Regions from separate parts of the Streptomyces sp. NPDC033270 genome, predicted to be linked through region 2. Evidence: riboswitches for the same ligand, from Rfam matches in the RefSeq annotation. Region 2 holds a riboswitch; each other region holds the start of a gene.

Region 1 (7,233 bases), on a different contig from region 2:
TCCCGTTTCTCCGGGGCAAGTCGGGCCGGGCATAGACGCACGTAAGCGACAAATGCCGCACACACTTTGCACACAACTCTCCGCGGTTTCCTATGCGTTCGGCATGTGCGCGGAGTTATCCGGAACGGGGATCACCGCAATGGTATCCCCTTTCACTAAACGGAATTGCCCCGTCCGATTTCAACGGACGGGGCAATTCCGGTCAAGCAGGTGAAGAGATGGCGCAAATTAGCGCTCACCCCTCGACCGATCGGGGCGAGAGACGACGGCCACCGGGCGCGTGCGGCCTCAGCAGCCGCCGGCGACCGCCGGGATGATGGAGACGCCCGCACCGTCCGGCGTCGGCGTCTCCAGGCCCTGCTCGAAGCGCACATCGTCGTCGTTGACGTAGACGTTCACGAAGCGACGCAGCTTGCCGGCGTCGTCCAGTACACGGGCCGCGATGCCCTCGTGGTTCTTCTCCAGGTCGGCGATCACCTCGGAGAGGGTCGCGCCCTCGGCGGTGACCTCGGCCTCACCACCGGTGTACGTACGGAGGATGGTGGGGATGCGGACCTTGACGCTCATGGGTTCTGCCTTCCGGACAGGGTTGGGGAGTGCGGGTTCGTAGAGCTCGGGACTCAGCCTGCCAGGCCGGCCTCTCGGAACGCGTCCAGGCTCGGGCGGATCGTGGCCGTGGGCCCGGACGTCGGCGCGACGGCGTCAAGCGTCTTGAGGCCGTCACCCGTGTTGAGCACGACGGTGGTCAGGGACGGGTCGAGCACACCGTCCTCGATCAGCTTCCTGGTGACGCCGACGGTCACCCCGCCCGCGGTCTCCGCGAAGATCCCCTCCGTCCGCGCCAGCAGCTTGATCGCGTCCACGACCTGCTCGTCGTCGACGTGCTCCACCGCACCGCCCGTATGGCGCGCGATGTCGAGCACATACGGCCCGTCGGCCGGATTGCCGATCGCCAGCGACTTGGCGATGGTGTTCGGCTTCTGCGGGCGCACGACGTCGTGCCCGGCCTTGAAGGCCGTCGACACCGGCGAGCAGCCCTCCGCCTGGGCACCGAAGATCCGGTACGGCCGGTCCTCGACCAGCCCGAGGGCGATCAGCTCCTTGAGCCCCTTGTCGATCTTCGTCAGCTGCGAGCCGGACGCGACGGGGATGACGATCTGGTCCGGGAGCCGCCAGCCCAGCTGCTCGCAGATCTCGTACGCCAGCGTCTTGGAGCCCTCGCCGTAATAGGGGCGGAGGTTGACGTTGACAAAGCCCCAGCCCTCGCCCAGCGGGTCGCCGATGAGCTCCGAGCAGAAGCGGTTGACGTCGTCGTAGTTGCCCTCGATGCCGACCAGGTCACCGCCGTAGACCGCGGCCATGACGACCTTGCCGGCCTCCAGGTCGTGCGGGATGAACACACAGGACTTGAAGCCCGCGCGGCGCGCCGCGGCGCCGACCGCGCCGGCGAGGTTGCCCGTGGAGGAGCAGGACAGCGTCGTGAAGCCGAAGGCGCGGGCGGCCTCGACGGCGATCGCGACGACCCGGTCCTTGAAGGAGTGCGTCGGGTTGCCGGAGTCGTCCTTGACGTAGAGCGCGCCGGTGACACCCAGCTCGGCGGCGAGCCGGTCGGCCTTGACGAGCTTGGTGCAGCCGGGGTTCAGATTCGGCTTGTCCGCCACATCGGTGGGGACGGGCAGCAGCGGAGCGTAGCGCCAGATGTTGTCCGGACCGGCCTCGATCTGCTTGCGCAGCGCCTCGGGGTCGCCGCTCGGCAGGTCGTAGGCGACTTCGAGCGGCCCGAAACAGGTCGCGCAGGCGAAGAGCGGGCTCAGGTCGAAGCGCTCACCGCACTCGCGGCAGGACAGGGCGACGGCGGGCCCCAGAGCGACGGTGGGGGCGATTTCGGTGACTTCGGTGCTGTACACAGCCATGGAGGCGAGGCCCTTTCTCCTCATCTTCCTCATGGCGCATCTCGCCATGAGACGGATTTGGCACCTTCCCTAGCCGGGAGCCTCGCGCGCGATGATCGCGGCGGAGACCGGCTGGAGGGTTGCCGGGGCTTCAACGGGCCGTATCCCTCTGCCCCTCTGGATGAGCGGTATGGCGCTGGGACGAAACCCAGGCGTTTGTGGCGCGGCGACCCCGACATGCGACGGTCATCCGCGTTGTTCAAGACTGTAACCGAAGGCACTGACCGTTGAGATAGTCGTCCGAACCGCGAGATGGATCACAGAATGGCCCACACTAGGGATCGCCTACCGGTCGCGGCACCGGCGGCCACCGAGGAGTCGTAGACGTGCTGGAAGAGGTGGAGCGCTGGCTGAGCAGCCGCTCCTGGTCCGCCGCGGACCGTCCGCTGGAGCAGTTGCTGGAGGCCAAGCGCCAGACGGGCCGTACGGTCAGCGTCGTGCTGCCCGCGCTCGACGAGGAGGCCACGGTCGGCGCGATCGTGGCCGCGATCCGCGCCGAGCTGATGTGCGACGCCGTCCCCCTGGTCGACGAGCTGGTGGTGCTGGACTCCGGATCCACCGACCGCACCGCCGAGGTCGCCGCCGCGGCCGGCGCCCGGGTCGTCCACCGCGACACCGTCCTGCCCCGGCTGCCCGCGCTGCCCGGCAAGGGCGAGGTCCTGTGGCGCTCCCTCCTGGTCACCACCGGCGACATCATCTGCTTCGTCGACGCCGACCTGCGGGAGTTCTCCGCCACCTTCGTCTCCGGGATCGTCGGCCCCCTGCTGACCGACCCCGACATCCACTTCGTCAAGGCGATGTACGACCGCCCCCTGGAGGCCGGGGGGCACCCGGGCGAGCAGGGCGGACGGGTCACCGAGCTGGTCGCCCGCCCGCTGCTGAACCTCCACTGGCCGCAGCTGGCCGGCTTCGTCCAGCCCCTGGGCGGCGAGTACGCGGCCCGGCGCTCCCTCCTGGAGCGCCTGCCCTTCCCGGTCGGCTACGGCGTCGAGCTCGGCCTGCTCGTCGACGCCCTGCACACCGTCGGCCTCGACGCCCTCGCCCAGGTGGACGTCGGCGTGCGCAAGCACCGCCACCAGGGCGGCCAGGCCCTCGGCCGGATGGCGGCCGCCATCTACCGCACCGCCCAGCTCCGCCTCGCCCGAGGCCACCTGGTGCGCCCCCGGCTCACCCAATTCGACCGCGGCGAGGAGGGCTTCGTGGCGCGCACCACGGACGTGGACACCGAGGAGCGGCCGCCCATGGCCGAAATCCCCGAGTACGCGGCGCGGCGGGCGGCCTGACCCGTGTCCGTACGTTTGCGCGGTTCTGCGGCGGGTTAATGTCGCGACATGGTCTCCGAGCGCAGTGCGGTCCGGGCAGGTGCCGAGGTTCTCGTCGCGTCCAATCGCGGGCCGGTGTCATACGCCGTGGGCGACGACGGGGCGCTGAGCGCCAAGCGGGGCGGGGGCGGGCTGGTGTCCGGGCTGTCGGCCATCGGCCCCGGCACCGACGCGGTGTGGGTGTGCGCGGCGCTCGGTGACGGGGACCGGGAGGCCGTACGCCGGACCGGGGGCGCCCTGGCCCCCGAGGACACCGGCGGACAGCGCGTCCGCATGCTGGACATCCCGTCCCAGGTGCACGCCGACGCCTACAACGGCATCGCGAACTCGGTGCTGTGGTTCGTCCACCACATGCTCTACCAGACGCCGCTGGAGCCGGCCTTCGACGCCGGGTTCCGGCAGCAGTGGGGCGCGTACGAGACGTACAACCGCGCCTTCGCCCGGGCCCTGGCCGACGAGGCCGCCGAGGGGGCGGCGGTGCTGGTGCAGGACTACCACCTGGCGCTGGTGCCGGGCATGCTGCGCGCACTGCGGCCCGACGTACGCATCGCGCACTTCTCCCACACGCCGTGGGCTCCGCCGGACTACTTCCGGATGCTGCCGGACGAGGTGGCGCGGCAGCTGCTGGAGGGCATGCTGGGCGCCGACCAGCTGGGGTTCCTCACCCACCGCTGGGCGGACGCGTTCACCGCGTGCTGCGCCGAGGTCACCGGCGGCACCGGCGGCACCCGGATCGGTGCGTACGGGCTCGGGGCGGACGCCGACTTCCTGCTGGAGCGGTCGCGGCGGGCGGATGTCGAGGAGCGGCTGGCCACCCTGCGCGAGCAGATCGGCACCGGTCCCGACGGGGCGGCGCGCAAGACCATCGTCCGGGTGGACCGCACCGAGCTGTCGAAGAACATCGTCCGCGGCCTGCTGGCCTACCGGCAACTGCTGGCGGAGGAGCCGTCGTGGCGCGAGCGCGTGGTGCATGTCGCCTTCGCCTACCCCTCGCGCCAGGATCTGGCCGTCTACCGGGAGTACACGGCGGCGGTCGGCCGGCTCTCCGAGGAGATCAACTCCGAGTACGGGACAGCTACTTGGCGTCCCGTCGTGCTGCATGTGAAGGACGACTTCGCGCGGTCGCTGGCCGCCTACCGGCTGGCGGACGTGGCACTGGTGAACCCGATCCGGGACGGGATGAACCTCGTCGCCAAGGAGATCCCGGTGGTCTCGGAGCAGGGCTGCGCACTGGTGCTGTCACGGGAGGCCGGGGCGCACGAGGAGCTGGGCGGCCACGCCCTGACCGTCAACCCGTACGACGTCAGCGGTACGGCGCGGGCGCTGCACGAGGCGCTGTCGATGGACGCCGGGGAACGCCGCGAGCGGACGGCGCGGCTGGCGGCGGCCGCCACCGCGCTGCCGCCGGCGCAGTGGTTCCTCAAACAGCTGCGCGCACTGGTCGGCTGAGCCGGGCGCCGGGGCGTGCGCTTGGCTGGGCGCCGGGGTGCGCGTGGCCGGGCGGCCGGGGGCGTGCGCCTGGCCGGGCGTCGGGCGTGACGGCGCCGACGGGCTCCCCTGCCGGGCGCCGGGGCACCTGCCGGGATGGTGACCGGCGTCACCCCTCTCCGCCTTGAGGCTCACATCAATGTGAACGTTCGAGGCTGCGTACCAGGAAGCACCGCACCAGTACGCACCCGACGCGAGGCGAGAACGATGAACCAGTTGAACCAGTTGAACCGGTCGACGAACCAGTCGATGAACCAGTCGATGAACCACCAGCTCCTGGATGACCGGGCCACGGACGACCGGCCCGTGGAGGGCGGAGTCGCGGGCCACCGGCCTGCGGACGGCCACCCCGCAGCCGACCGGCCCGTGGAGAACCGGCTCTACGACTACAGCCCGATCGTCGACCGGGCACCGATCCGGTGGCCGGGCGGCGCCCGGGTCGCCTTCTACGTGGGTCTGAACATCGAGCACTACCGGATCGACCGCCCGTCGACGAGCACCTTCCCCGACACCGCGGAGCTGACCCCGGATCCGCTGAACTACGGCTGGCGCGACTACGGGCCCCGGGTCGGCTTCTGGCGGCTGATCGAGAGCCTCGACCGCCATCGGGTACGCGCCAGCGTGCTGCTCAACTCCGATGCCGGTGAACGCTATCCGCAGATCATCGAAGCGGGGCGGGCCCGCGACTGGGTGTGGCTCGCCCACGGCAAGAACAACTCCACCTTCCAGGCCGACATGACGCCCGACGAGGAACGCGCCTACCTGACGGAGGTGATCGCCAGCATCGAGAGGACCACCGGCCGGCGGCCGCGCGGCTGGATGGGACCGGCGCTCACCGAGACCTTCCGGACCCCGGAACTGCTCGCCGAGCTCGGGCTGAACTACGTACTGGACTGGACCAACGACGACCAGCCGTACCGGCTGAACGTGCCGGGGATGCTGAGCGTCCCGTACTCCGTCGAACTCAACGACATCGGCCTGTTCGTCAGCAAGGGCCTGACGGGGCCGGACTTCGTGCAGATCGTCAAGGACCAGCTCGACCAGCTCCACGAGGACGCGGCGGACAGCGGCCGGGTGATGTCACTGGCCCTGCACCCGTTCGTCATCGGCCAGGCATTCCGCCACAAGTACCTGGACCAGGCCCTCGCCCACATCGTCAACCACCCCGGAGTGTGGCTGACCACCAGCGACGAGATCGCCGCACACTACGGACGGACGGCAGTGGGGGCGTCGTAGACGGGGGCGCCGTCAGGCCGAACGCCCCACCCATGCCGAAGGATCACCCAATGATCCCCCAGTCCGAAGGATCACCCAGGCCGCATGCTCAGACCGCGGCAAGGCGGTCCGCGAGGGCGTCGAGCAGTTCCACCACCCCGGCCGGTCCGTCGACCACCAGGTCGGCGCGGTCGGCGAGTTCGGTCACCTCGGTGCTGCCGCTGCAGACCAGGACGCCCGCCAGGCCCTCGGAGCGGAGCTTGTCGACGGCGGCGAAGGCCGCGAGGTCGCCGAGGTCGTCGCCGGCGTAGAGGACGGTCGACGCGCCGGTTTCGCGGACCCATTCAGCGAGGGCGACGCCCTTGTCCATGCCCGGGGGGCGCAGCTCCAGGACGAGGCGGCCCGGTTCGACGATCAGGCCGTGGCGTTCGGCGAGCGCGGCGAGCGGGGCCCGCAGCCGGTCGAAGGCGCCCTGGGGGTCGTCGGCGCGGCGGGTGTGGACGGCGATGGCCTGCCCGCCCTTGCGCTCGATGGCGGTCTCGACCCAGGTGCCGTGCCAGACGCCGGAGGCGTCCAGTACGCCGGGGAGTTCGGCCTGTATGGCGGCGACGCCGGGGTGCGGGGCGGGAGCGTGGACGGTGCCGGTGGCGGCTTCCCAGCGCTCGACGCCGTAGTGGCCCAGGACGGTGAGGTGGTCCAGTCCGGGGACGGAATCGAAGCCGCCGAGGCGCACCGCGACCGCGGCCGGGCGGCCGGTGATCACCGCGGCCGCGCGCAGCCGGGGCACGAGGCGGCCGAGGGCGGCGACGGCGCCGTGATGAGCGCGGGCCTTCTCCGGGTCGGGGACGATGTCGGCGAGGGTGCCGTCGAAGTCCAGGGCGATGACGGCGCGTTCGGGGTGGGCCAGCAGCGCGGCGAGGCCGTCGCGGCCGGCAGGCGTGTGCGGTGTCGGCACGGAGCCGGGCGCACGCTCGGGTTCGGGTGTCGGCTGGGAGTGCGGCGCGGCGTTCGGGGAGCTGCCCATGCGCCGACCCTACCGGCGTGGGACCGGCGCACGGCGGGTGTACGGGCGCATCACGCCGGCGGGTTGGGGCCGGACGGGCGTCGACGGGTTGGAGCCGGGCGGGCGTCGAACCGCCCTACCTCCGAACCGCCCTGCCGCCGAACCGCGCCGCCGCCCGAGTCACCGCGCTCGCCATGGCCGCGCCTCGCGCCGCCTGGCCGACGCCCCGCATCGCCTGGCCGCGCCCCGCGTC
Region 2 (7,233 bases):
CGTCCTGAGGACATCGCGGTCGGGTCGCTGACCTTCGCCAAGCCCGAGGGCCTGGAGGAGGACGACCACGACTTCAACAACAAGATCGCCAAGGACGCCCTGATGCTCGTGCGGATCCAGCCGCAGAACATCAAGGACAAGCAGGAGCTCGCCTGGTCCCACGAGGGCATCGTGGCGTACTCGAAGATCTGCACCCACGTGGGTTGCCCGATCAGCCTGTACGAGCAGCAGACGCACCACGTGCTCTGCCCCTGCCACCAGTCGACCTTCGACCTCGCTGACGGTGGTCGGGTGATCTTCGGTCCCGCCGGACACGCCCTGCCGCAGCTGCACATCACGGAGAAGGACGGCTTCCTGGAGGCCGCGAGCGGCTTCGCGGAGCCCGTCGGCCCGAGCTTCTGGGAGCGCGGATGAGTAACGAACAAGGCGCGACCAACCCGCGCCGCGGCCAGGCGCCGCGGGGCGAGCGGATCGCCGACTGGGCGGACGGCCGGCTGGGCATCTACAGCCTCGCCAAGGCCAACATGCGCAAGATCTTCCCGGACCACTGGTCCTTCATGCTGGGCGAGGTCGCGCTCTACAGCTTCATCATCATCATCCTGACCGGTGTCTATCTGACGCTGTTCTTCCACCCGAGCATGGCCGAGGTCACCTACCACGGTTCCTATGTGCCCATGCAGGGAATCCGAATGACCCAGGCCTTCGAGTCGACGCTGGACATCAGCTTCGACGTCCGCGGTGGTCTGCTCATCCGCCAGATCCACCACTGGGCCGCGCTGGTCTTCCTGGCCGCGATGATGGTCCACATGATGCGGGTGTTCTTCACCGGCGCCTTCCGCAAGCCGCGCGAGGTCAACTGGCTGTTCGGCTTCCTGCTGTTCGTGCTGGGCATGTTCACCGGCTTCACCGGCTACTCGCTCCCCGACGACCTGCTCTCCGGTACCGGCGTGCGGTTCATCGAGGGCGTCATCCTGGCGATGCCGCTGGTCGGTTCGTACCTGCAGATGTTCATCTTCGGCGGCGAGTTCCCCGGGCACGACATCATCCCGAGGTTCTTCACGGTGCACGTGCTGCTGCTGCCGGGCATCATGCTCGGCCTGCTGGTGGCGCACCTGATCCTGGTCTTCTACCACAAGCACACGCAGTTCCCGGGTGCCGGCAAGACCAACAACAACGTCGTCGGCATGCCGCTGCTGCCGGTCTACATGGCCAAGGCCGGAGGCTTCTTCTTCCTGGTCTTCGGTGTGATCTCGGTGATCGCCGCGGTCGCCAGCATCAACCCCGTGTGGGCCATCGGACCGTACCGGCCCGACCAGGTCTCCACGGGCGCCCAGCCCGACTGGTACATGGGCTTCGCCGAGGGTCTGGTCCGCGTCATGCCGGGCTGGGAGTGGGACTTCTGGGGCCACACCGTCAACTTCGGCGTGCTGATCCCGATCCTGATCTTCCCGCTGGTCCTGGTCGCCATCGCGGTCTACCCGTTCGTCGAGTCCTGGGTACGCGGCGACAAGCGCGAGCACCACATCCTGGACCGCCCGCGCAACGTCCCGACCCGCACCGGCTTCGGTGTGGCCTGGCTGGTCGCGTACTTCGTGATGCTGATCGGTGGTGGCAACGACCTGTGGGCGACCCACTTCCACCTGTCGATCAACACCATCACCTGGTTCGTCCGGATCGCGTTCTTCGTCGGACCGGTGCTGGCCTTCATCGCCACCAAGCGGATCTGCCTGGGTCTGCAGCGGCGCGACAGGGACAAGGTGCTGCACGGCCGCGAGTCCGGCATCATCAAGCGCCTGCCGCACGGTGAGTTCATCGAGGTCCACGAGCCGCTCGACCAGGAGCAGCTGCACCTCCTGACGCAGCACGAGCAGCCCAAGCCGCTCGAACTGGGCCCGGAGGTCGACGAGAACGGCGTCAAGCGCAAGATCAAGCGCTCGCAGAAGCTGCGCGCCAAGCTCTCGAAGTCCTACTACGGCGAGGACAGCGTCATCGCCAAGCCCACGGTCGAGGAGTACCAGGAGATCACCAGCGGCCACGGCCACCACTGATCCCCTCGGCGCCTCGTAGCGCACCGTAGGCAGTACGCCACCCAGAGGGCCCCGTCCGGCGATCGGACGGGGCCCTCCGGCGTGCTCGCGGGTCGATAAGGTGACGTCATAAGCAGGAAACACACCAGGAGCGTGGACCATGAACGTTGTGACCCCGGCAGGCGGCGACAGCGTGGCGGCCCACACCTGGCCGGGCATCCTCAACGCCCTCCTCGACGGCCGTGACCTCAGCGCCGACGACACCGCCTGGGCGATGGACAAGATCATGCGGGGCGAGGCCGGCGACGCCCAGATCGCCGGCTTCGCGGTGGCGCTGCGGGCCAAGGGCGAGACCGTCGCCGAGATCTCCGGACTCGTGCGCACCATGTACGCGCACGCCCGACTGATCGAGGTCCCCGGCCCCAGCGTCGACATCGTCGGCACCGGCGGCGACGGCGCCAAGACCGTCAACATCTCCACGATGTCCTCGATCGTGGTGGCCGGCACCGGCGCGAAGGTCGTCAAGCACGGCAACCGCGCGGCGTCCTCGGCCAGCGGAGCCTCCGACGTGCTGGAGAAGCTCGGCGTCAATCTCGACCTCACCCCGCAGCGGGTCACCGAGGTCGCGCAGGAAGCGGGCATCACCTTCTGCTTCGCGGTGAAGTTCCACCCCGCGCTGCGGCACGTCGCCAACGCCCGGGGGCAGCTCGGCATCCGCACGACCTTCAACGTGCTGGGCCCGCTGACCAACCCCGCGAGGGTCCGCGCCCAGGCGACCGGCGTCGCCGACGCCCGGATGGCGCCGATCCTGGCCGGTGTGCTCGCCGAGCGCGGCTCCTCGGCGCTGGTCTTCCGCGGCGACGACGGCCTGGACGAGCTGACCACGACCGCGACCTCCCGAGTGTGGGTCGTGCGGGACGGCACGGTGCGCGAGGAGCGCTTCGACCCGCGGGACGTCGGCATCGACCTGGTCCCCGTCGAGGCCCTGCGCGGCGCGGACGCCTCCTACAACGCGGAGGTGGCCCGCCGGCTGCTGGACGGCGAGACCGGACCGGTACGCGACGCGGTCCTGCTGAACTCCGCGGCCGCGCTGGTCGCGCTGGAGCCGGGCGACGCCCCCCTGGCGGAGCAGATCCGCGCGGGCATCGAGAAGGCCGCCGCCTCGATCGACTCCGGCGCCGCCCGGCGGGCGCTGGAGCGGTGGGTGGCTGCAAGCAACGCATGAGCGGCAGGTGACGCAGAGTGTGACGCAGGCCCCAGTCCGTCATACGGACCGGGGCTTGCGCGTTGTTGATCGTGTGGCAAGATGCTGCGCAGGTCACGAGTGACAGCGACACAGGCCCCGGCCCGCTGTCCGGCAACCCTCCGTCCGTGGCGGGGTGCCCCGGGTGATGACCAGGCCGCAGGCAGCGAGGTCTGCGGCAAGCGCGGATCCCTCGCCAGGGATCCTGGTCCTCGAGGGAGAACTTCCGTGAACCAGCGAATGCGATAGGGCCCGACGGCCCCTTTTCCGCAGCCCTTTTCCCTTCACGCTGCGGCGCCCCGCAGTGCGCTGTGCCGCACCCTGACGCGCCCGCCCGCAGCGAATTCGCTTGTCTCTCACGGGAGTTCGCCATGTCTGTTTCCGCCGTTGCCGCCGACAGTTCCGTTTGTGCCCCGCTGCCGGTTCTGGGGCGCGATGTCCTGGTCCCGCTCGTGACCGGTGGCGAGGTCGACTACGCCGCGCTCGACTACGCCGCCAGCGCACCGGCGCTCCAGCGGGTCTGGGACGACGTGGCCGCCTACGCCCCGTACTACGGCAGCGTGCACCGCGGCGCCGGATACCTCTCCCAGCTCTCCACCGACCTCTTCGAGAACAGCCGCCGGACCATCGCCGAGTTCCTCGGCTGCCGAGCCGACGACCAGGTGGTCTTCACCCGCGCCACCACCGACTCGCTGAACCTCCTCGCCTCCGTACTCCCGCCCGACACCCGGGTGTTCGTCTTCGAGACCGAGCACCACGCCTCGCTGCTGCCCTGGGAGCAGCGCGCGGACGTCACGGTGACGTACCTCAACGCGCCGCGCACCCCGCAGCAGGCGGTGGACACCCTGGAGAAGGCGCTCGCCGAGCGCGAGCCCTACGGGCCGGCGCTGGTGTGCGTGACCGGTGCGTCCAATGTGACCGGTGAGCTGTGGCCGGTGCGGGAGCTGGCGGCCGCGGCCCACGCCCACGGCGCGCGGATCGTGCTGGACGCCGCCCAGCTCGCCCCGCACCACCCCCTCGACATCGCCGAACTGGACGTCGACTGGGTCGCCTTCTCCGGCCACAAGCTGTACGCGCCGTTCGGCGCCGGGGTGCTGGCCGGCCGCGCGGACTGGCTGCGGGACGGCGAGCCGTACCTGGCCGGCGGCGGCGCCAGCCGCAGGGTCTCCCGGCGCACCGACGGCGGCGTGGACGTCGAGTGGCACACCACCGCCGCCCGGCACGAGGCCGGCTCGCCGAACGTCATCGGCGCCTACGCGATCGCCTCCGCCTGCCAGGCGCTCACCGAAGCCGGCTTCGACACCCTGGTCGCCCGCGAGCAGGCGCTGATCGCCCGGGTACGGGAGGGCCTGGCCGAGGTGCCCGAGGTCAAGGTGCTCTCCCTCTTCGGCGACGACGCACCCAGGGTGGGCGTGCTCTCGTTCGTCGTCGACGGCTGGAACAGCTCGCACTTCGCCGCCGCGCTGTCGGCCGAGTACGGCATCGGCGTACGCGACGGCCTGTTCTGCGCGCACCCGCTCGTACGGACCCTGCTGGGCAGCGAACCGCAGGATCCCGGCGAGTGCGGCGCCCCCGAGGCGGCCCCCGGCGAGCGCGCCCTGAACGCCATCCGCGTCAGCTTCGGCGCCGGCACCCCCGACGAGCACGTCGACCGCTTCGTCGGCGCGGTGAAGGAACTCGTCGCGGACGGCGCACGGTGGAACTACCGCACGGAGGACGGCCGTTGCGTACCCGCGTCTCTTTGACGCGGGGAGTCATCCCACGTTTTCGGCTGCGGCGCCGTGCTGGTTTCGCGCCGTTGCGCCTGCGGCGGGCGGTTGTTTGTCGGCTGCGGTGACAGCCCTACGGACTCCGTCCTACGGTCTGTCCCCTCCCGTGGGTGGGTGGAAGACAGGCCCGGTGGGGGCGGGCCCTATCCGTCGACTGCGCGCGCACGACGTTGTACGTACACCCCCACCGGTCTCCTCTCCTCCCACTCACGGGAGGGGGCGGACCGCAGGACGGAGTCCGGAGGGGCGCACCCGCTGCCGAAAACGCCCCGCGCAGCGGCAACCAGCCCGCCGCAGGCGCCACGGCGAGAAAGCCAGACAAGTCGGCCGCAGCAAAGCGCAGCGAAGGGGCCGCAGGCGCAACGGCGACAAACCAACACGGCGGGAAAGCCGAAAGCGTGGGGAAAAAATCGGGCTAGGCGTCCAGCCCGATTGCGAAAGCCGCCTCCAGGTCGTGCTGGGAGTACGTGCGGAAGGCGATGTGCGTCTCGGTGGAGGCGACGCCGGGGACCTTGCTGATCCGGCCGGGGATGACGTCCGCCAGGTCGTCGTGGGCGGCGACCCGGACCATGGCGATGAGGTCGTGGGCGCCGGTGACGGAGTAGACCTCGCTGACGCCGTCCAGTGCGGCGATCTTCTGGGCGATCTCGGGGATCTGGTCCACGCTGGTCTTGATGAGCACGATCGACGTGATCACGGCTGGCTCTCTCCCTCGGTCGCCGGGTCATTCGCCCTGGTGGCCCCCACACTATCCCTCCGGTAGCGGGCCCAGGCGTACAGAAAGCCGAGCGTGAAGCCGACGACGTGTGCGAGGTAGGCGACGCCGGGCCCGTGGGGGTCGTCCTGGGCGGCCTGCCACTGGAGGAAGAACCAGAACAGCAGCACGATCCAGGCGGGGAAGCGCAGCGGGAGGAAGAAGAGGAACGGGAAGACGCTGGTGACGCGGGCCTTGGGGAAGAGGTAGAGGAAGGCGCCCAGGACGCCGGCGATCGAGCCCGAGGCGCCCACCAGCGTCTGGCCGGAGGAGGCGTGCGCGGCCGCGTAGCCGAGCAGCGCCAGGTAGCCGATGATGAGGTAGAAGGCGGCGAACGGCAGCCGGCCCATCCGCGCCTCGGCCATCCCGCCGAAGACGTACAGAAACAGTATGTTGCCGAGCAGATGCAGCCAGCTGCCGTGCACGAACAGCGCGGTGAGCGGAGTGATCAGCGCCCGCAGCGAACCGCTCCAGAGCTCCAGCGGGATCACACCCCACCGCTCGAAGTACGCGGTCTGTGCCTTCAGCAGGGCGTCGCCGGTGCCGTACATCCGGTTCAGGGTGCAGACGGGGCCGGCCACGAAGACCACGCAGCACAGGCCGATCAGCACATTCGTCAGCCGCGAGAACACCGCGGTCAGGGACCGGGTGGGGTGCGGCGGGCGGGGCAGGAGGCCGGATGGGCGGGGCGAATCGGCGCGCGCGGAGCGCGGAGTACGGGGTGAACGGGGAGGGGGAGCCGGCGCCGTCATGAAGTGATCATGGCGTAATGCGGGCAATCGGGACAGAGTGCCTCGCCGCGTCCCGGCTCCTGGGCGGGGCCCGCACCGGCCCCCCATCAGGCCGTAGGGTTGCAGGCAGTACCTTGCGTACTTCCGCAGTCCGACGGCGCACCGCGTGAACGGCGCAGCAGCATGAGATCGACGAGCATGAAAGAGGACGACACGATGTCTGTTCCCCTGCCGACGGCCGAAACCCGGTGGCGCTGCACGCTGTGCGGCAACCTCACCCGTTTCGATGTGACCCGTCAGGCCAAGGTCGTGGAGTACGTCCACCTGGACCTGGCCGGGGAGCCGAAGGTGGAGGAGCGCGAGGTCCTCAGTGAGAGCATCGAGTCCGTGCGCTGCCGCTGGTGCAACGCGGTCGACCAGATCGAACTGGTGGACCGTCCGGGCGCGAGCGCCTGAGATCGGAGCGATGCAGCCGTGGTGGACCGTCCAGAAGGGGAGCCGGGGGCCGAGCGTGCCGACGCACCAGCGGGTGCGGCGGACGAGGTGCTCGACCGTCCGCTGCCCGAGGGCGTACGGCGCCGGGTCGTGGCGCTCACCGCGGAGTCCTTCGGCGCGCTGACCGTCGCCGAACTCCCGGGCCCGCTGCGGCAGTACGCCCGGTTCACCCCGACCCGCCGGGCCAAGTTCGCCGGGAACGCGATGGCCGCGG
Region 3 (7,233 bases), on a different contig from region 2:
TGCGTGAAGTGCGCGGGCAGCGCCGGGACGGAGGTGTTCATGCCCCTGACGTCGGCGGGCTGGGACGCGGCGACGCCGCTGGCACCGCAGACCGTCACCACCAGCGTGGCGGCTGCCAGTGCCGCACCGGCGGTCAAGGGTATGGACCTGCGGGGAATGCGCATCACCGTTCTCGCTCTCTCGCTCCAGTTAGGAAGCATGCGCACAGGCGAGACCAGCCCGCTATCGGCTCCGTCACAGTCGTGGTGATGGGTATACGCAGCGCTGTTGGACAATCGCGCATCGCAATCGCCGGGGCGGGCGGTGTCCGGCAGCGGCGAGGGGGCTGGGTGGCGGTGTCGCGGTGGCCGTCGGCGGGGTCACGGTGAGTTGCCGTGGCAGAGCCTTTGGTGACGAGCGGGCGCCGTGGGGTGGGGAACGGCGGCCCGGTGGTGAGCGGCTGGTCCCGCGCGGCGTCCCACGGCGGCGTCTCGGCTGGGGCTGTTCGCGCTGGTCGGCGGGTGGGACGTCCCAGGGCTGCGGCAGTTCTGCGGTGGGGATGGCCCTCGCGGCGGTCCGACTCGCAGGCTCGACGGCGTAGCTCGGGTGGCGTGGCCCGCCGCCCTCCCTGACGTCAGGGAACGCCAGAGCACCAGAGGAAAGGACTCCGCGTCATGAGGAACGCGCTCCGTAAGCGTCTCGCACTGGCCGCCGCCGTGGCGGCGCTCGGCGGTGGGCTCGCCCTGCCGGCCGGGCCCGCGGTGGCCGCGCCCGCACAGCCGGGCCCCGGCGACCGCGCCACCACCGAGGCCACGGAGGGCGCGGGCATCCTGGGCACCGCCCCGGCCTGCGTCCGGCGGGACGTCATCAAGCACGAGAAGAAGGTGACGGTGGGCAACGACTGCGGCCGGGCCATGCACCTGAAGGTGGTCATCGACTGGGGGCCCGACTCGCGGTGTCTGACCTACCAGCACGGCGAGGCCTGGACCTGGCACTGGGGGAGGGGCTCCTACGGCAAGGTCGTCACCTGCTGAGCCCGGCGCCGGCACCGCGGTCCCCGGCGCCTCCTCCTCCAGTACGCACGCAGTCTCTCCTCCCGGTCGTCGATCTCCGGGAACACCGGCAACCACGCGCCGCCGTCCGCCACCGCCGGAACCTTGCCGAGATACTTCGGGAGGTCGAGGAAGAACAACTGGGCCGCGTTGTCGGTGTCCGCCTTGGTCGGGTATCCGTGCCGTACCACCGGGAAACGGCGCCTCCGGCGAAGTCACCCTGGCAGCTCAACGCGCCGCTGCCGGAGGAGGCCTCAGGGGGTCGGGCTCGGCGGGGTGCGGGGACCGCCCGCGCGGGGGACACCCGTGCGGCGGGCCTGCTCGACGGAGGCCCGGGACTTCGCGCTCTGTGCCGCGTCCTGGGGGATCTCGGCGGGCCGTGTCGGGCGCCCGGGCGGCGGGACGTATCCGGGCAGGCGCAGGGTGCGCCACACGTAGGGGTCGGCCTGGGCGCTGCCGTAGGGGGACCAGGCCAGGCGGGTCTTGCCGGTCTTGTCCTGGGTGTCGGAGTCGTACAGGAGCACATTGGCGGCGAGGCGGTCAGGATCGACCGGAGCGGGCAGATCGGCGAGCGGGATCTTCGCTTCGACCGAGTAGCCCTTGTACGGGTCGGTGTCGACGGAGGCCACGGCCATGCCAGGGGCGTTGCGGTTCGCCGGCCCCTGGCGGTTGTCTCCGTCGCGCTCGGCGCAGGGGCCCTTGCCGTCCTTGGTGAAGGGGAGGACGCCGGCCTTGAAAGTGGTCGAGGTGCCGTCGGAGCGGCCCTGGGGGTCGAGGTCGATCTCGACGGCGTCGGTGCGCCAGTGGCGTTTGCAGTCGCCGGCGGCGTCCAGCGCGTAGCCCTTGATGTCGTCCGTGACGTGGACGATGGCGTAGAGGTCGTCACCGTGGCGGGAGAATTCGACGGCGGCCGCGCAGTCCCTTTCGCCCTCGCACTCCTTTCCCTCCCACTGCTTCAACTCCAGTTTCGGACCCGGGTATTCGTCCGGGCCGGCCACCCCGTCCACGACGGGCGCCTTTGCGACTTCGGGAACGTCGGTGGCGGACTGGGCGGGGTAGGAGGGCTGGGCGTCATTGGCCAGCCACGGCATCCGCATCCGCCGCGCCCAGTCACGGAAACCCGCGTACAGCGGGCGCAGCCCGGACTGCTCGCGCACCGCGGGTGTCGGCGGATGGCTTCTGTCGGCAAGGACGGTGAACCATTCGCAGGGCAGCCGGTCCGGCTTGGTCTCGACCGTGTGCGGCAGTGTGCCGAATCCCTGGGTGACGTAGTCACGGGCCGCGTCCCGTTCGATCTGGGCCCATGTCGTGCCCGGGTTCCTGGTGGACTGCGTGCCGGTCCACACGCCCACGACGGGCAGTCCGGTGTGCGGATCCCTGGACTTCGCCGTGGCGCACGTGGCACCCACGGGCCCCTTGAAGCCCCAGCTCTGGGCCAGCAGTTGGGAAGGCTTCCACACCGCGTACTTCTCCTGGTCGATCTGCTCGGGGAACGCCTGCCGATCGCCGGCGAGACGGAACGCCTCGACGGCGAGGCGACCGGCCTCCTGGTGGCTGCCGTGCTGGTTGAACGGGCGCGGGTCCATGGTCACCACTTTGTGCGGGGTGGTCGCCCGGATCAGCCGGACCAGCCGCGAGAGGGTGTCCCTCGGCGGCTGCGGTGCTCGGTTCCAGATGGTCGTCGTCAGCGGGGCGGACAGTGTGTACCAGAAGTCCGGCTTGTCGAGGTAGAAGACATTGCGGATACCGGCCCGCCCGACGGCCTTGCGTTCCTCGTCCTCACGGATCATGCCGAGATCGGCGCCCTCCTGGTCGCCGGAGGCGTTCCCGCCGCCCTCGCCGCGGGTGATGGTCACCACGCCGGTGCTCAGCCCCGGGTTCTCCCCCCACTGCCCGAACGTGGCCAGGGACTGGAACTCGTCATCCGGATGGGCTCCGATGAACAGCACATCGGTGTGCGCCGGATCCGCCTTCGTGGAAGAAGAGGCCCGTGTCTCCGGCCCGCTCCCTGTCGCACACGCAGCCACGGTGAGCGCGCTACCGACCAGGCCGAGTGCACAGAACGCGGCCGGCAGGGCACGTCGAGGCTGCGATCCCGTCAAGAGCCCGTCCTTCTCTTTGGAGACGCACGATGACAGACGTGTGACGTGCGCAGTGAGGATCAGTGACAGGGGCAGCCTGCCCCGAACAGCAGGAACGGCTTCCTCCCGTCACCCAAACAGGGGCGAGCCGAGCCGCTGCTTCGGCAAGGGGAGGGAGAGCGAACCTGCTTGACGGGGTGTGACATGACATGTGGGCATGCCGCATGCCGCTGCACCCCGCCAGGGTCTCTCCCGACTCGGTTTTGTCGTTTTGTCGTCCCACGAGTCGGGCAGGCTTTGACAATCATGTCCGAGGTCTGTCTACTTACGCCGTAGATCGGTCATGAGCGTCAGCGACAAGCCCTGGCTTGCTGACCGGCAACCCTCGCACCGCGGTGGGGTGCCCCAGGTGACGACCGGACCGGAAGACCTTCGGTAAGCGCGAGGCCCGCACGGGCCGGAACAGCGATGGTGACGGAATGTACGCAGCTTTCGGGACGGCCGCATGGCGGCGCCGTGGCTGCCTGCTGCTGTGCGCGAACCGGTCGGTCGATCTGCTCCGCGTCAACAGCGCGCTGTGTACCGGCAGCTGAGCTGCACCTGCCGTGCCTTCTGCCACAACTGACGGCTGACGGTTCTCTGCGTCTCTGATGCCCACCGCCGCTGTCGCGGTGTGCGCCTTCTCCCTCCCCAGCCCCCGTTCCGCGCCTTCCTGCGCATCGTCACGAGAGCCCCTCCGGGGCCGCCGTGGCGTTGCCGCATCCGTGGTCCGGGGTGTCCGAATTCGCTGGAGCCCTTCATGAGTGAAACTCCGGGCGCTGCGGTATCCCTTGCCTCAGCGCCTCCTGTCGAGGAGACCCCCGAACCCTCCTCCGCGCCTCGTCCCGTACGCCCTTCCCAGGCCGGACCTTCCCAGGCCGGACCTTCCCAGGCCGGACCTTCCCAGGCCGGACCTTCCCAGGCCGGACCTTCCCAGGCCGGACCTTCCGAAGTCGAACGGCCGGGTGGCGACGACACCGCACCGCGGCCACCGGCGGCACAGCGGGTGCTGCCGCTGCGCAGACCAGGCCGCTGGATCGCCACGGCGATCGTGCTGGTGCTGGTCGCCCAGACAGTCCACGGACTGGTGACCAACCCCTTCTACCAGTGGGACCGCTTCCAGTACTGGTTCCTGCGCCCGACGATCCTCGACGGTCTGCTCATCACCCTCGAGGTGACGGCGTACAGCGCCGTGCTCGGTCTGCTCGGCGGCACCCTGCTCGCCCTCGGCAGGCTCTCCCGGAGCCCGGTGCTGCGGGCGGTCAGCTGGACCTACACATGGCTGTTCCGTTCGGTTCCGCTGATCGTGGTGCTGCTGTTCCTCTACAACTTCAGCGCGCTGTACAAGACGCTGAGCCTCGGGGTTCCGTTCGGTCCCGCCTTCTTCACGTTCGACGAGTCCCGGCTCGCCACCGACATCGTCGTCGCGGTGGTCGGACTCAGCCTGAACGAGGCGGCGTACGCGTCCGAAGTGGTGCGCAGTGGCATCCTCGCGGTCGACCAGGGCCAGCACGAGGCGGCATCGGCACTCGGCCTGCCGAAGGGCTACCAGTTCACGAGGATCGTCTTTCCGCAGGCCCTGCGGTCCATCACCCCGAACTACGTCAATCTGCTGATCAACCTGATCAAGAGCACCTCGCTCGTCTTCTACGTCTCGCTGCTCGATCTGTTCGGCTCGGTGCAGAGCATGGGCAGCACCTACCCCGGTGACATCGTCCCGCTGCTGCTGATCGCCACCGTCTGGTACCTGGTCCTCACGAGTGCCGTCTCCGTCGTCCAGTTCTACGTCGAGCGGTACTTCTCCCGGGGTGCGACGCGCATCCTGCCGCCGACGCCGTTGCAGAAGTTGCGGAGCGGTCTGCGCGATCTGCGGGCCCGAGCTCGGAGGGAGATAGCGATATGACCACCCAGACCACGGAGATCGCCGAGACCACCGAGACCGCCGAGATACGACCGGCCGCCGTCGAGGTCCACGACGTGCACAAGTGGTACGGGGCCCACCGGGTCCTGGACGGCGTCGAGTTGACCGTGCGGCCCGGCGAGGTCACCGTGATCCTCGGGCCGTCGGGGTCCGGCAAGTCCACGCTGCTGCGGGTGATCAACCACCTGGAGAAGCCCGAGGTCGGGTACGTCAGCGTGAACGGTGAGCCGATCGGCGTGCGCCGGCTCGGCGAGCGCGGCAAGACGGGGGTGCCCCCGACGGAAGGCCGGGGGAGGCTCAAGGAGCTGAGCGAGCGGGCCATCCTGGGCCAGCGCAGCCGGATCGGCTTCGTCTTCCAGAACTTCAACCTCTTCCCGCACCTGACCGCGCTGGACAACGTGGCTGCCGCCCCCGTGGCCACCGGGAAGCTGACCAGGCCCGAGGCCCAGGAGCTGGCCCGTGAACTGCTCGGCCGGGTGGGCCTGGCCGACAAGGTCGGTGCCTATCCACGGCAGTTGTCCGGCGGCCAGCAGCAGCGGGTCGCCATCGCACGCGCCCTCGCCCTGCGGCCAGGGGTCATCCTCTTCGACGAACCCACCTCCGCGCTCGACCCCGAACTGGTCGGCGAGGTGCTGGCCGTCATCAAGGACCTGGCCACCAGCGGCACCACCCTGATCATCGTCACCCACGAGATCGGTTTCGCCCGTGAGGTCGCCGACCAGGTCGTCTTCCTCGACGAGGGCCGGATCGTCGAACAGGGCCCGCCCACCGAGGTGCTGGACCACCCGAAGCACGAGCGGACCCGGGACTTCTTGAGCAAGGTGCTCTGACCCCGCCGCTCGCCCCGCACCACACCACCGACGAACCAGCACCACGCCACCGAAGAACCAGCACCACGCCACCACAACCGCTCACCCAACCAAGGACAGCCATGCGCATCCGCAGCCTCCGCAGCCGACTCCTCCGCGGCCTCACCACGGGCACCGCCGTCGCCACCCTCGCCACCGGCATCGCCGCCTGCGGGGGCAACAGCGACGCGGCCGGCAGGGCAGCCGGCAAGCCGTCCGGGACGGTCGCCGTGGGCGCCCTTTCCAACGGAGCCGGTAAGGAGACCGACCTCAAGGTCTCCGAGGTCAAGTCCATCAGTGCCAAGCTGCCTGACCCGGTCGCGAAGAAGGGCAAGCTGGTCATCGGCGTCGGCGCTCTGCCCGCCGGCTTCCCGCCGCTGGCCTTCGTGGGCGACGACCAGAAGACCCTCACCGGAGCCGAACCCGACTTCGGCCGGCTGGTGGCCGCGGTCCTCGGGCTGAGGCCCGAGCTGAAGAACTCGACCTGGGAGAACCTGTTCGTCGGCATCGACAGCGGCCGGGTCGACGCGGCCTTCTCCAACGTCACCGACACCGAGGAGCGCAAGAAGAAGTACGAGTTCGCCACCTACCGGCAGGACAACCTGGGGTTCGAGGTGCCCAAGAAGAGCACCTGGAACTTCGACGGCGACTACCGGAACCTGGCCGGCAGGACGTTCTCGGTGAGCCGGGGCACCAACCAGGAGAAGATCCTGCTGGAGTGGAAGGCGAAGCTGAAGAAGCAGGGCAAGGACCTCACCGTCAAGTACTACCCGGACGCCAACAGCGTCTACCTGGCGCTGAACAGCGGGAAGATCGACGCCCACTTCGGCCCCAACCCCGGCATCGCGTACCACATCACCCGGACGGCGAAGACCCCCAACGCGACGCGTAGTGCGGGCAAGTTCTCCGGCGCCGGCGCAAAGCTCCAGGGGTTGATCGCGGCGACCTCGAAGAAGGGCAGCGGGCTGGCCGAGCCGGTCTCCGAGGCGATCAACTACCTGATCGAGCACGGCCAGTACGCCAAGTGGCTGGCCGCCTGGAACCTCTCCAACGAGGCCGTCAAGACCTCCCAGGTCAACCCGCCCGGCCTGCCGCTCGAAAACTCCTGATCAACGCTCGCACGGGCGTCTGCCGCCCGGGACTCCGGCGCCGCCGCGGGGTCCCGGGCGCACCGAACCGCCAGGTCCGCCATGTCCGCCACGGATGACACCGATGCCACGAACACCACCGATGCCACGGATGCCACGGAGCCCTCTCACCACCATGTCCACCAGCGTCTCTCCTTTCCCCGCGCAGAGCCCGGCAGAACCGCA

The links. Region 2 has a riboswitch for S-adenosylmethionine ahead of ACZ5XZ_RS37475 (aminotransferase class V-fold PLP-dependent enzyme). Riboswitches for the same ligand answer to the same signal wherever they lie in the genome.
Region 1: another riboswitch for S-adenosylmethionine. It lies ahead of thrC (threonine synthase); the one in region 2 lies ahead of ACZ5XZ_RS37475 (aminotransferase class V-fold PLP-dependent enzyme).
Region 3: another riboswitch for S-adenosylmethionine. It lies ahead of ACZ5XZ_RS02690 (amino acid ABC transporter permease); the one in region 2 lies ahead of ACZ5XZ_RS37475 (aminotransferase class V-fold PLP-dependent enzyme).

Annotation. Positions count from the first base shown of each region.
Region 1 covers NZ_JBVIRA010000007.1:167,302-174,534, reverse strand. The annotation lists gene ACZ5XZ_RS13505 (MoaD/ThiS family protein) at 289-567, opposite strand; gene thrC (threonine synthase) at 621-1,913, opposite strand; SAM riboswitch class I at 1,931-2,080, opposite strand; gene ACZ5XZ_RS13495 (glucosyl-3-phosphoglycerate synthase) at 2,279-3,235, shown strand; gene ACZ5XZ_RS13490 (alpha,alpha-trehalose-phosphate synthase (UDP-forming)) at 3,284-4,723, shown strand; gene ACZ5XZ_RS13485 (polysaccharide deacetylase family protein) at 4,970-5,998, shown strand; gene otsB (trehalose-phosphatase) at 6,087-7,001, opposite strand.
Region 2 covers NZ_JBVIRA010000046.1:5,141-12,373, forward strand. The annotation lists gene qcrA (cytochrome bc1 complex Rieske iron-sulfur subunit) at 1-414, shown strand, start outside; gene qcrB (cytochrome bc1 complex cytochrome b subunit) at 411-2,048, shown strand; gene trpD (anthranilate phosphoribosyltransferase) at 2,188-3,252, shown strand; SAM riboswitch class IV at 3,344-3,461, shown strand; gene ACZ5XZ_RS37475 (aminotransferase class V-fold PLP-dependent enzyme) at 3,642-5,015, shown strand; gene ACZ5XZ_RS37480 (Lrp/AsnC ligand binding domain-containing protein) at 5,455-5,736, opposite strand; gene ACZ5XZ_RS37485 (rhomboid family intramembrane serine protease) at 5,733-6,413, opposite strand; gene ACZ5XZ_RS37490 (hypothetical protein) at 6,741-6,980, shown strand; gene ACZ5XZ_RS37495 (NYN domain-containing protein) at 6,999-7,233, shown strand, end outside.
Region 3 covers NZ_JBVIRA010000001.1:573,891-581,123, forward strand. The annotation lists gene ACZ5XZ_RS02675 (alpha/beta hydrolase) at 1-137, opposite strand, end outside; gene ACZ5XZ_RS02680 (hypothetical protein) at 654-1,013, shown strand; gene ACZ5XZ_RS02685 (PIG-L family deacetylase) at 1,286-3,133, opposite strand; SAM riboswitch class IV at 3,452-3,560, shown strand; gene ACZ5XZ_RS02690 (amino acid ABC transporter permease) at 3,912-5,054, shown strand; gene ACZ5XZ_RS02695 (amino acid ABC transporter ATP-binding protein) at 5,051-5,902, shown strand; gene ACZ5XZ_RS02700 (transporter substrate-binding domain-containing protein) at 6,004-7,029, shown strand; gene ACZ5XZ_RS02705 (GNAT family N-acetyltransferase) at 7,184-7,233, shown strand, end outside.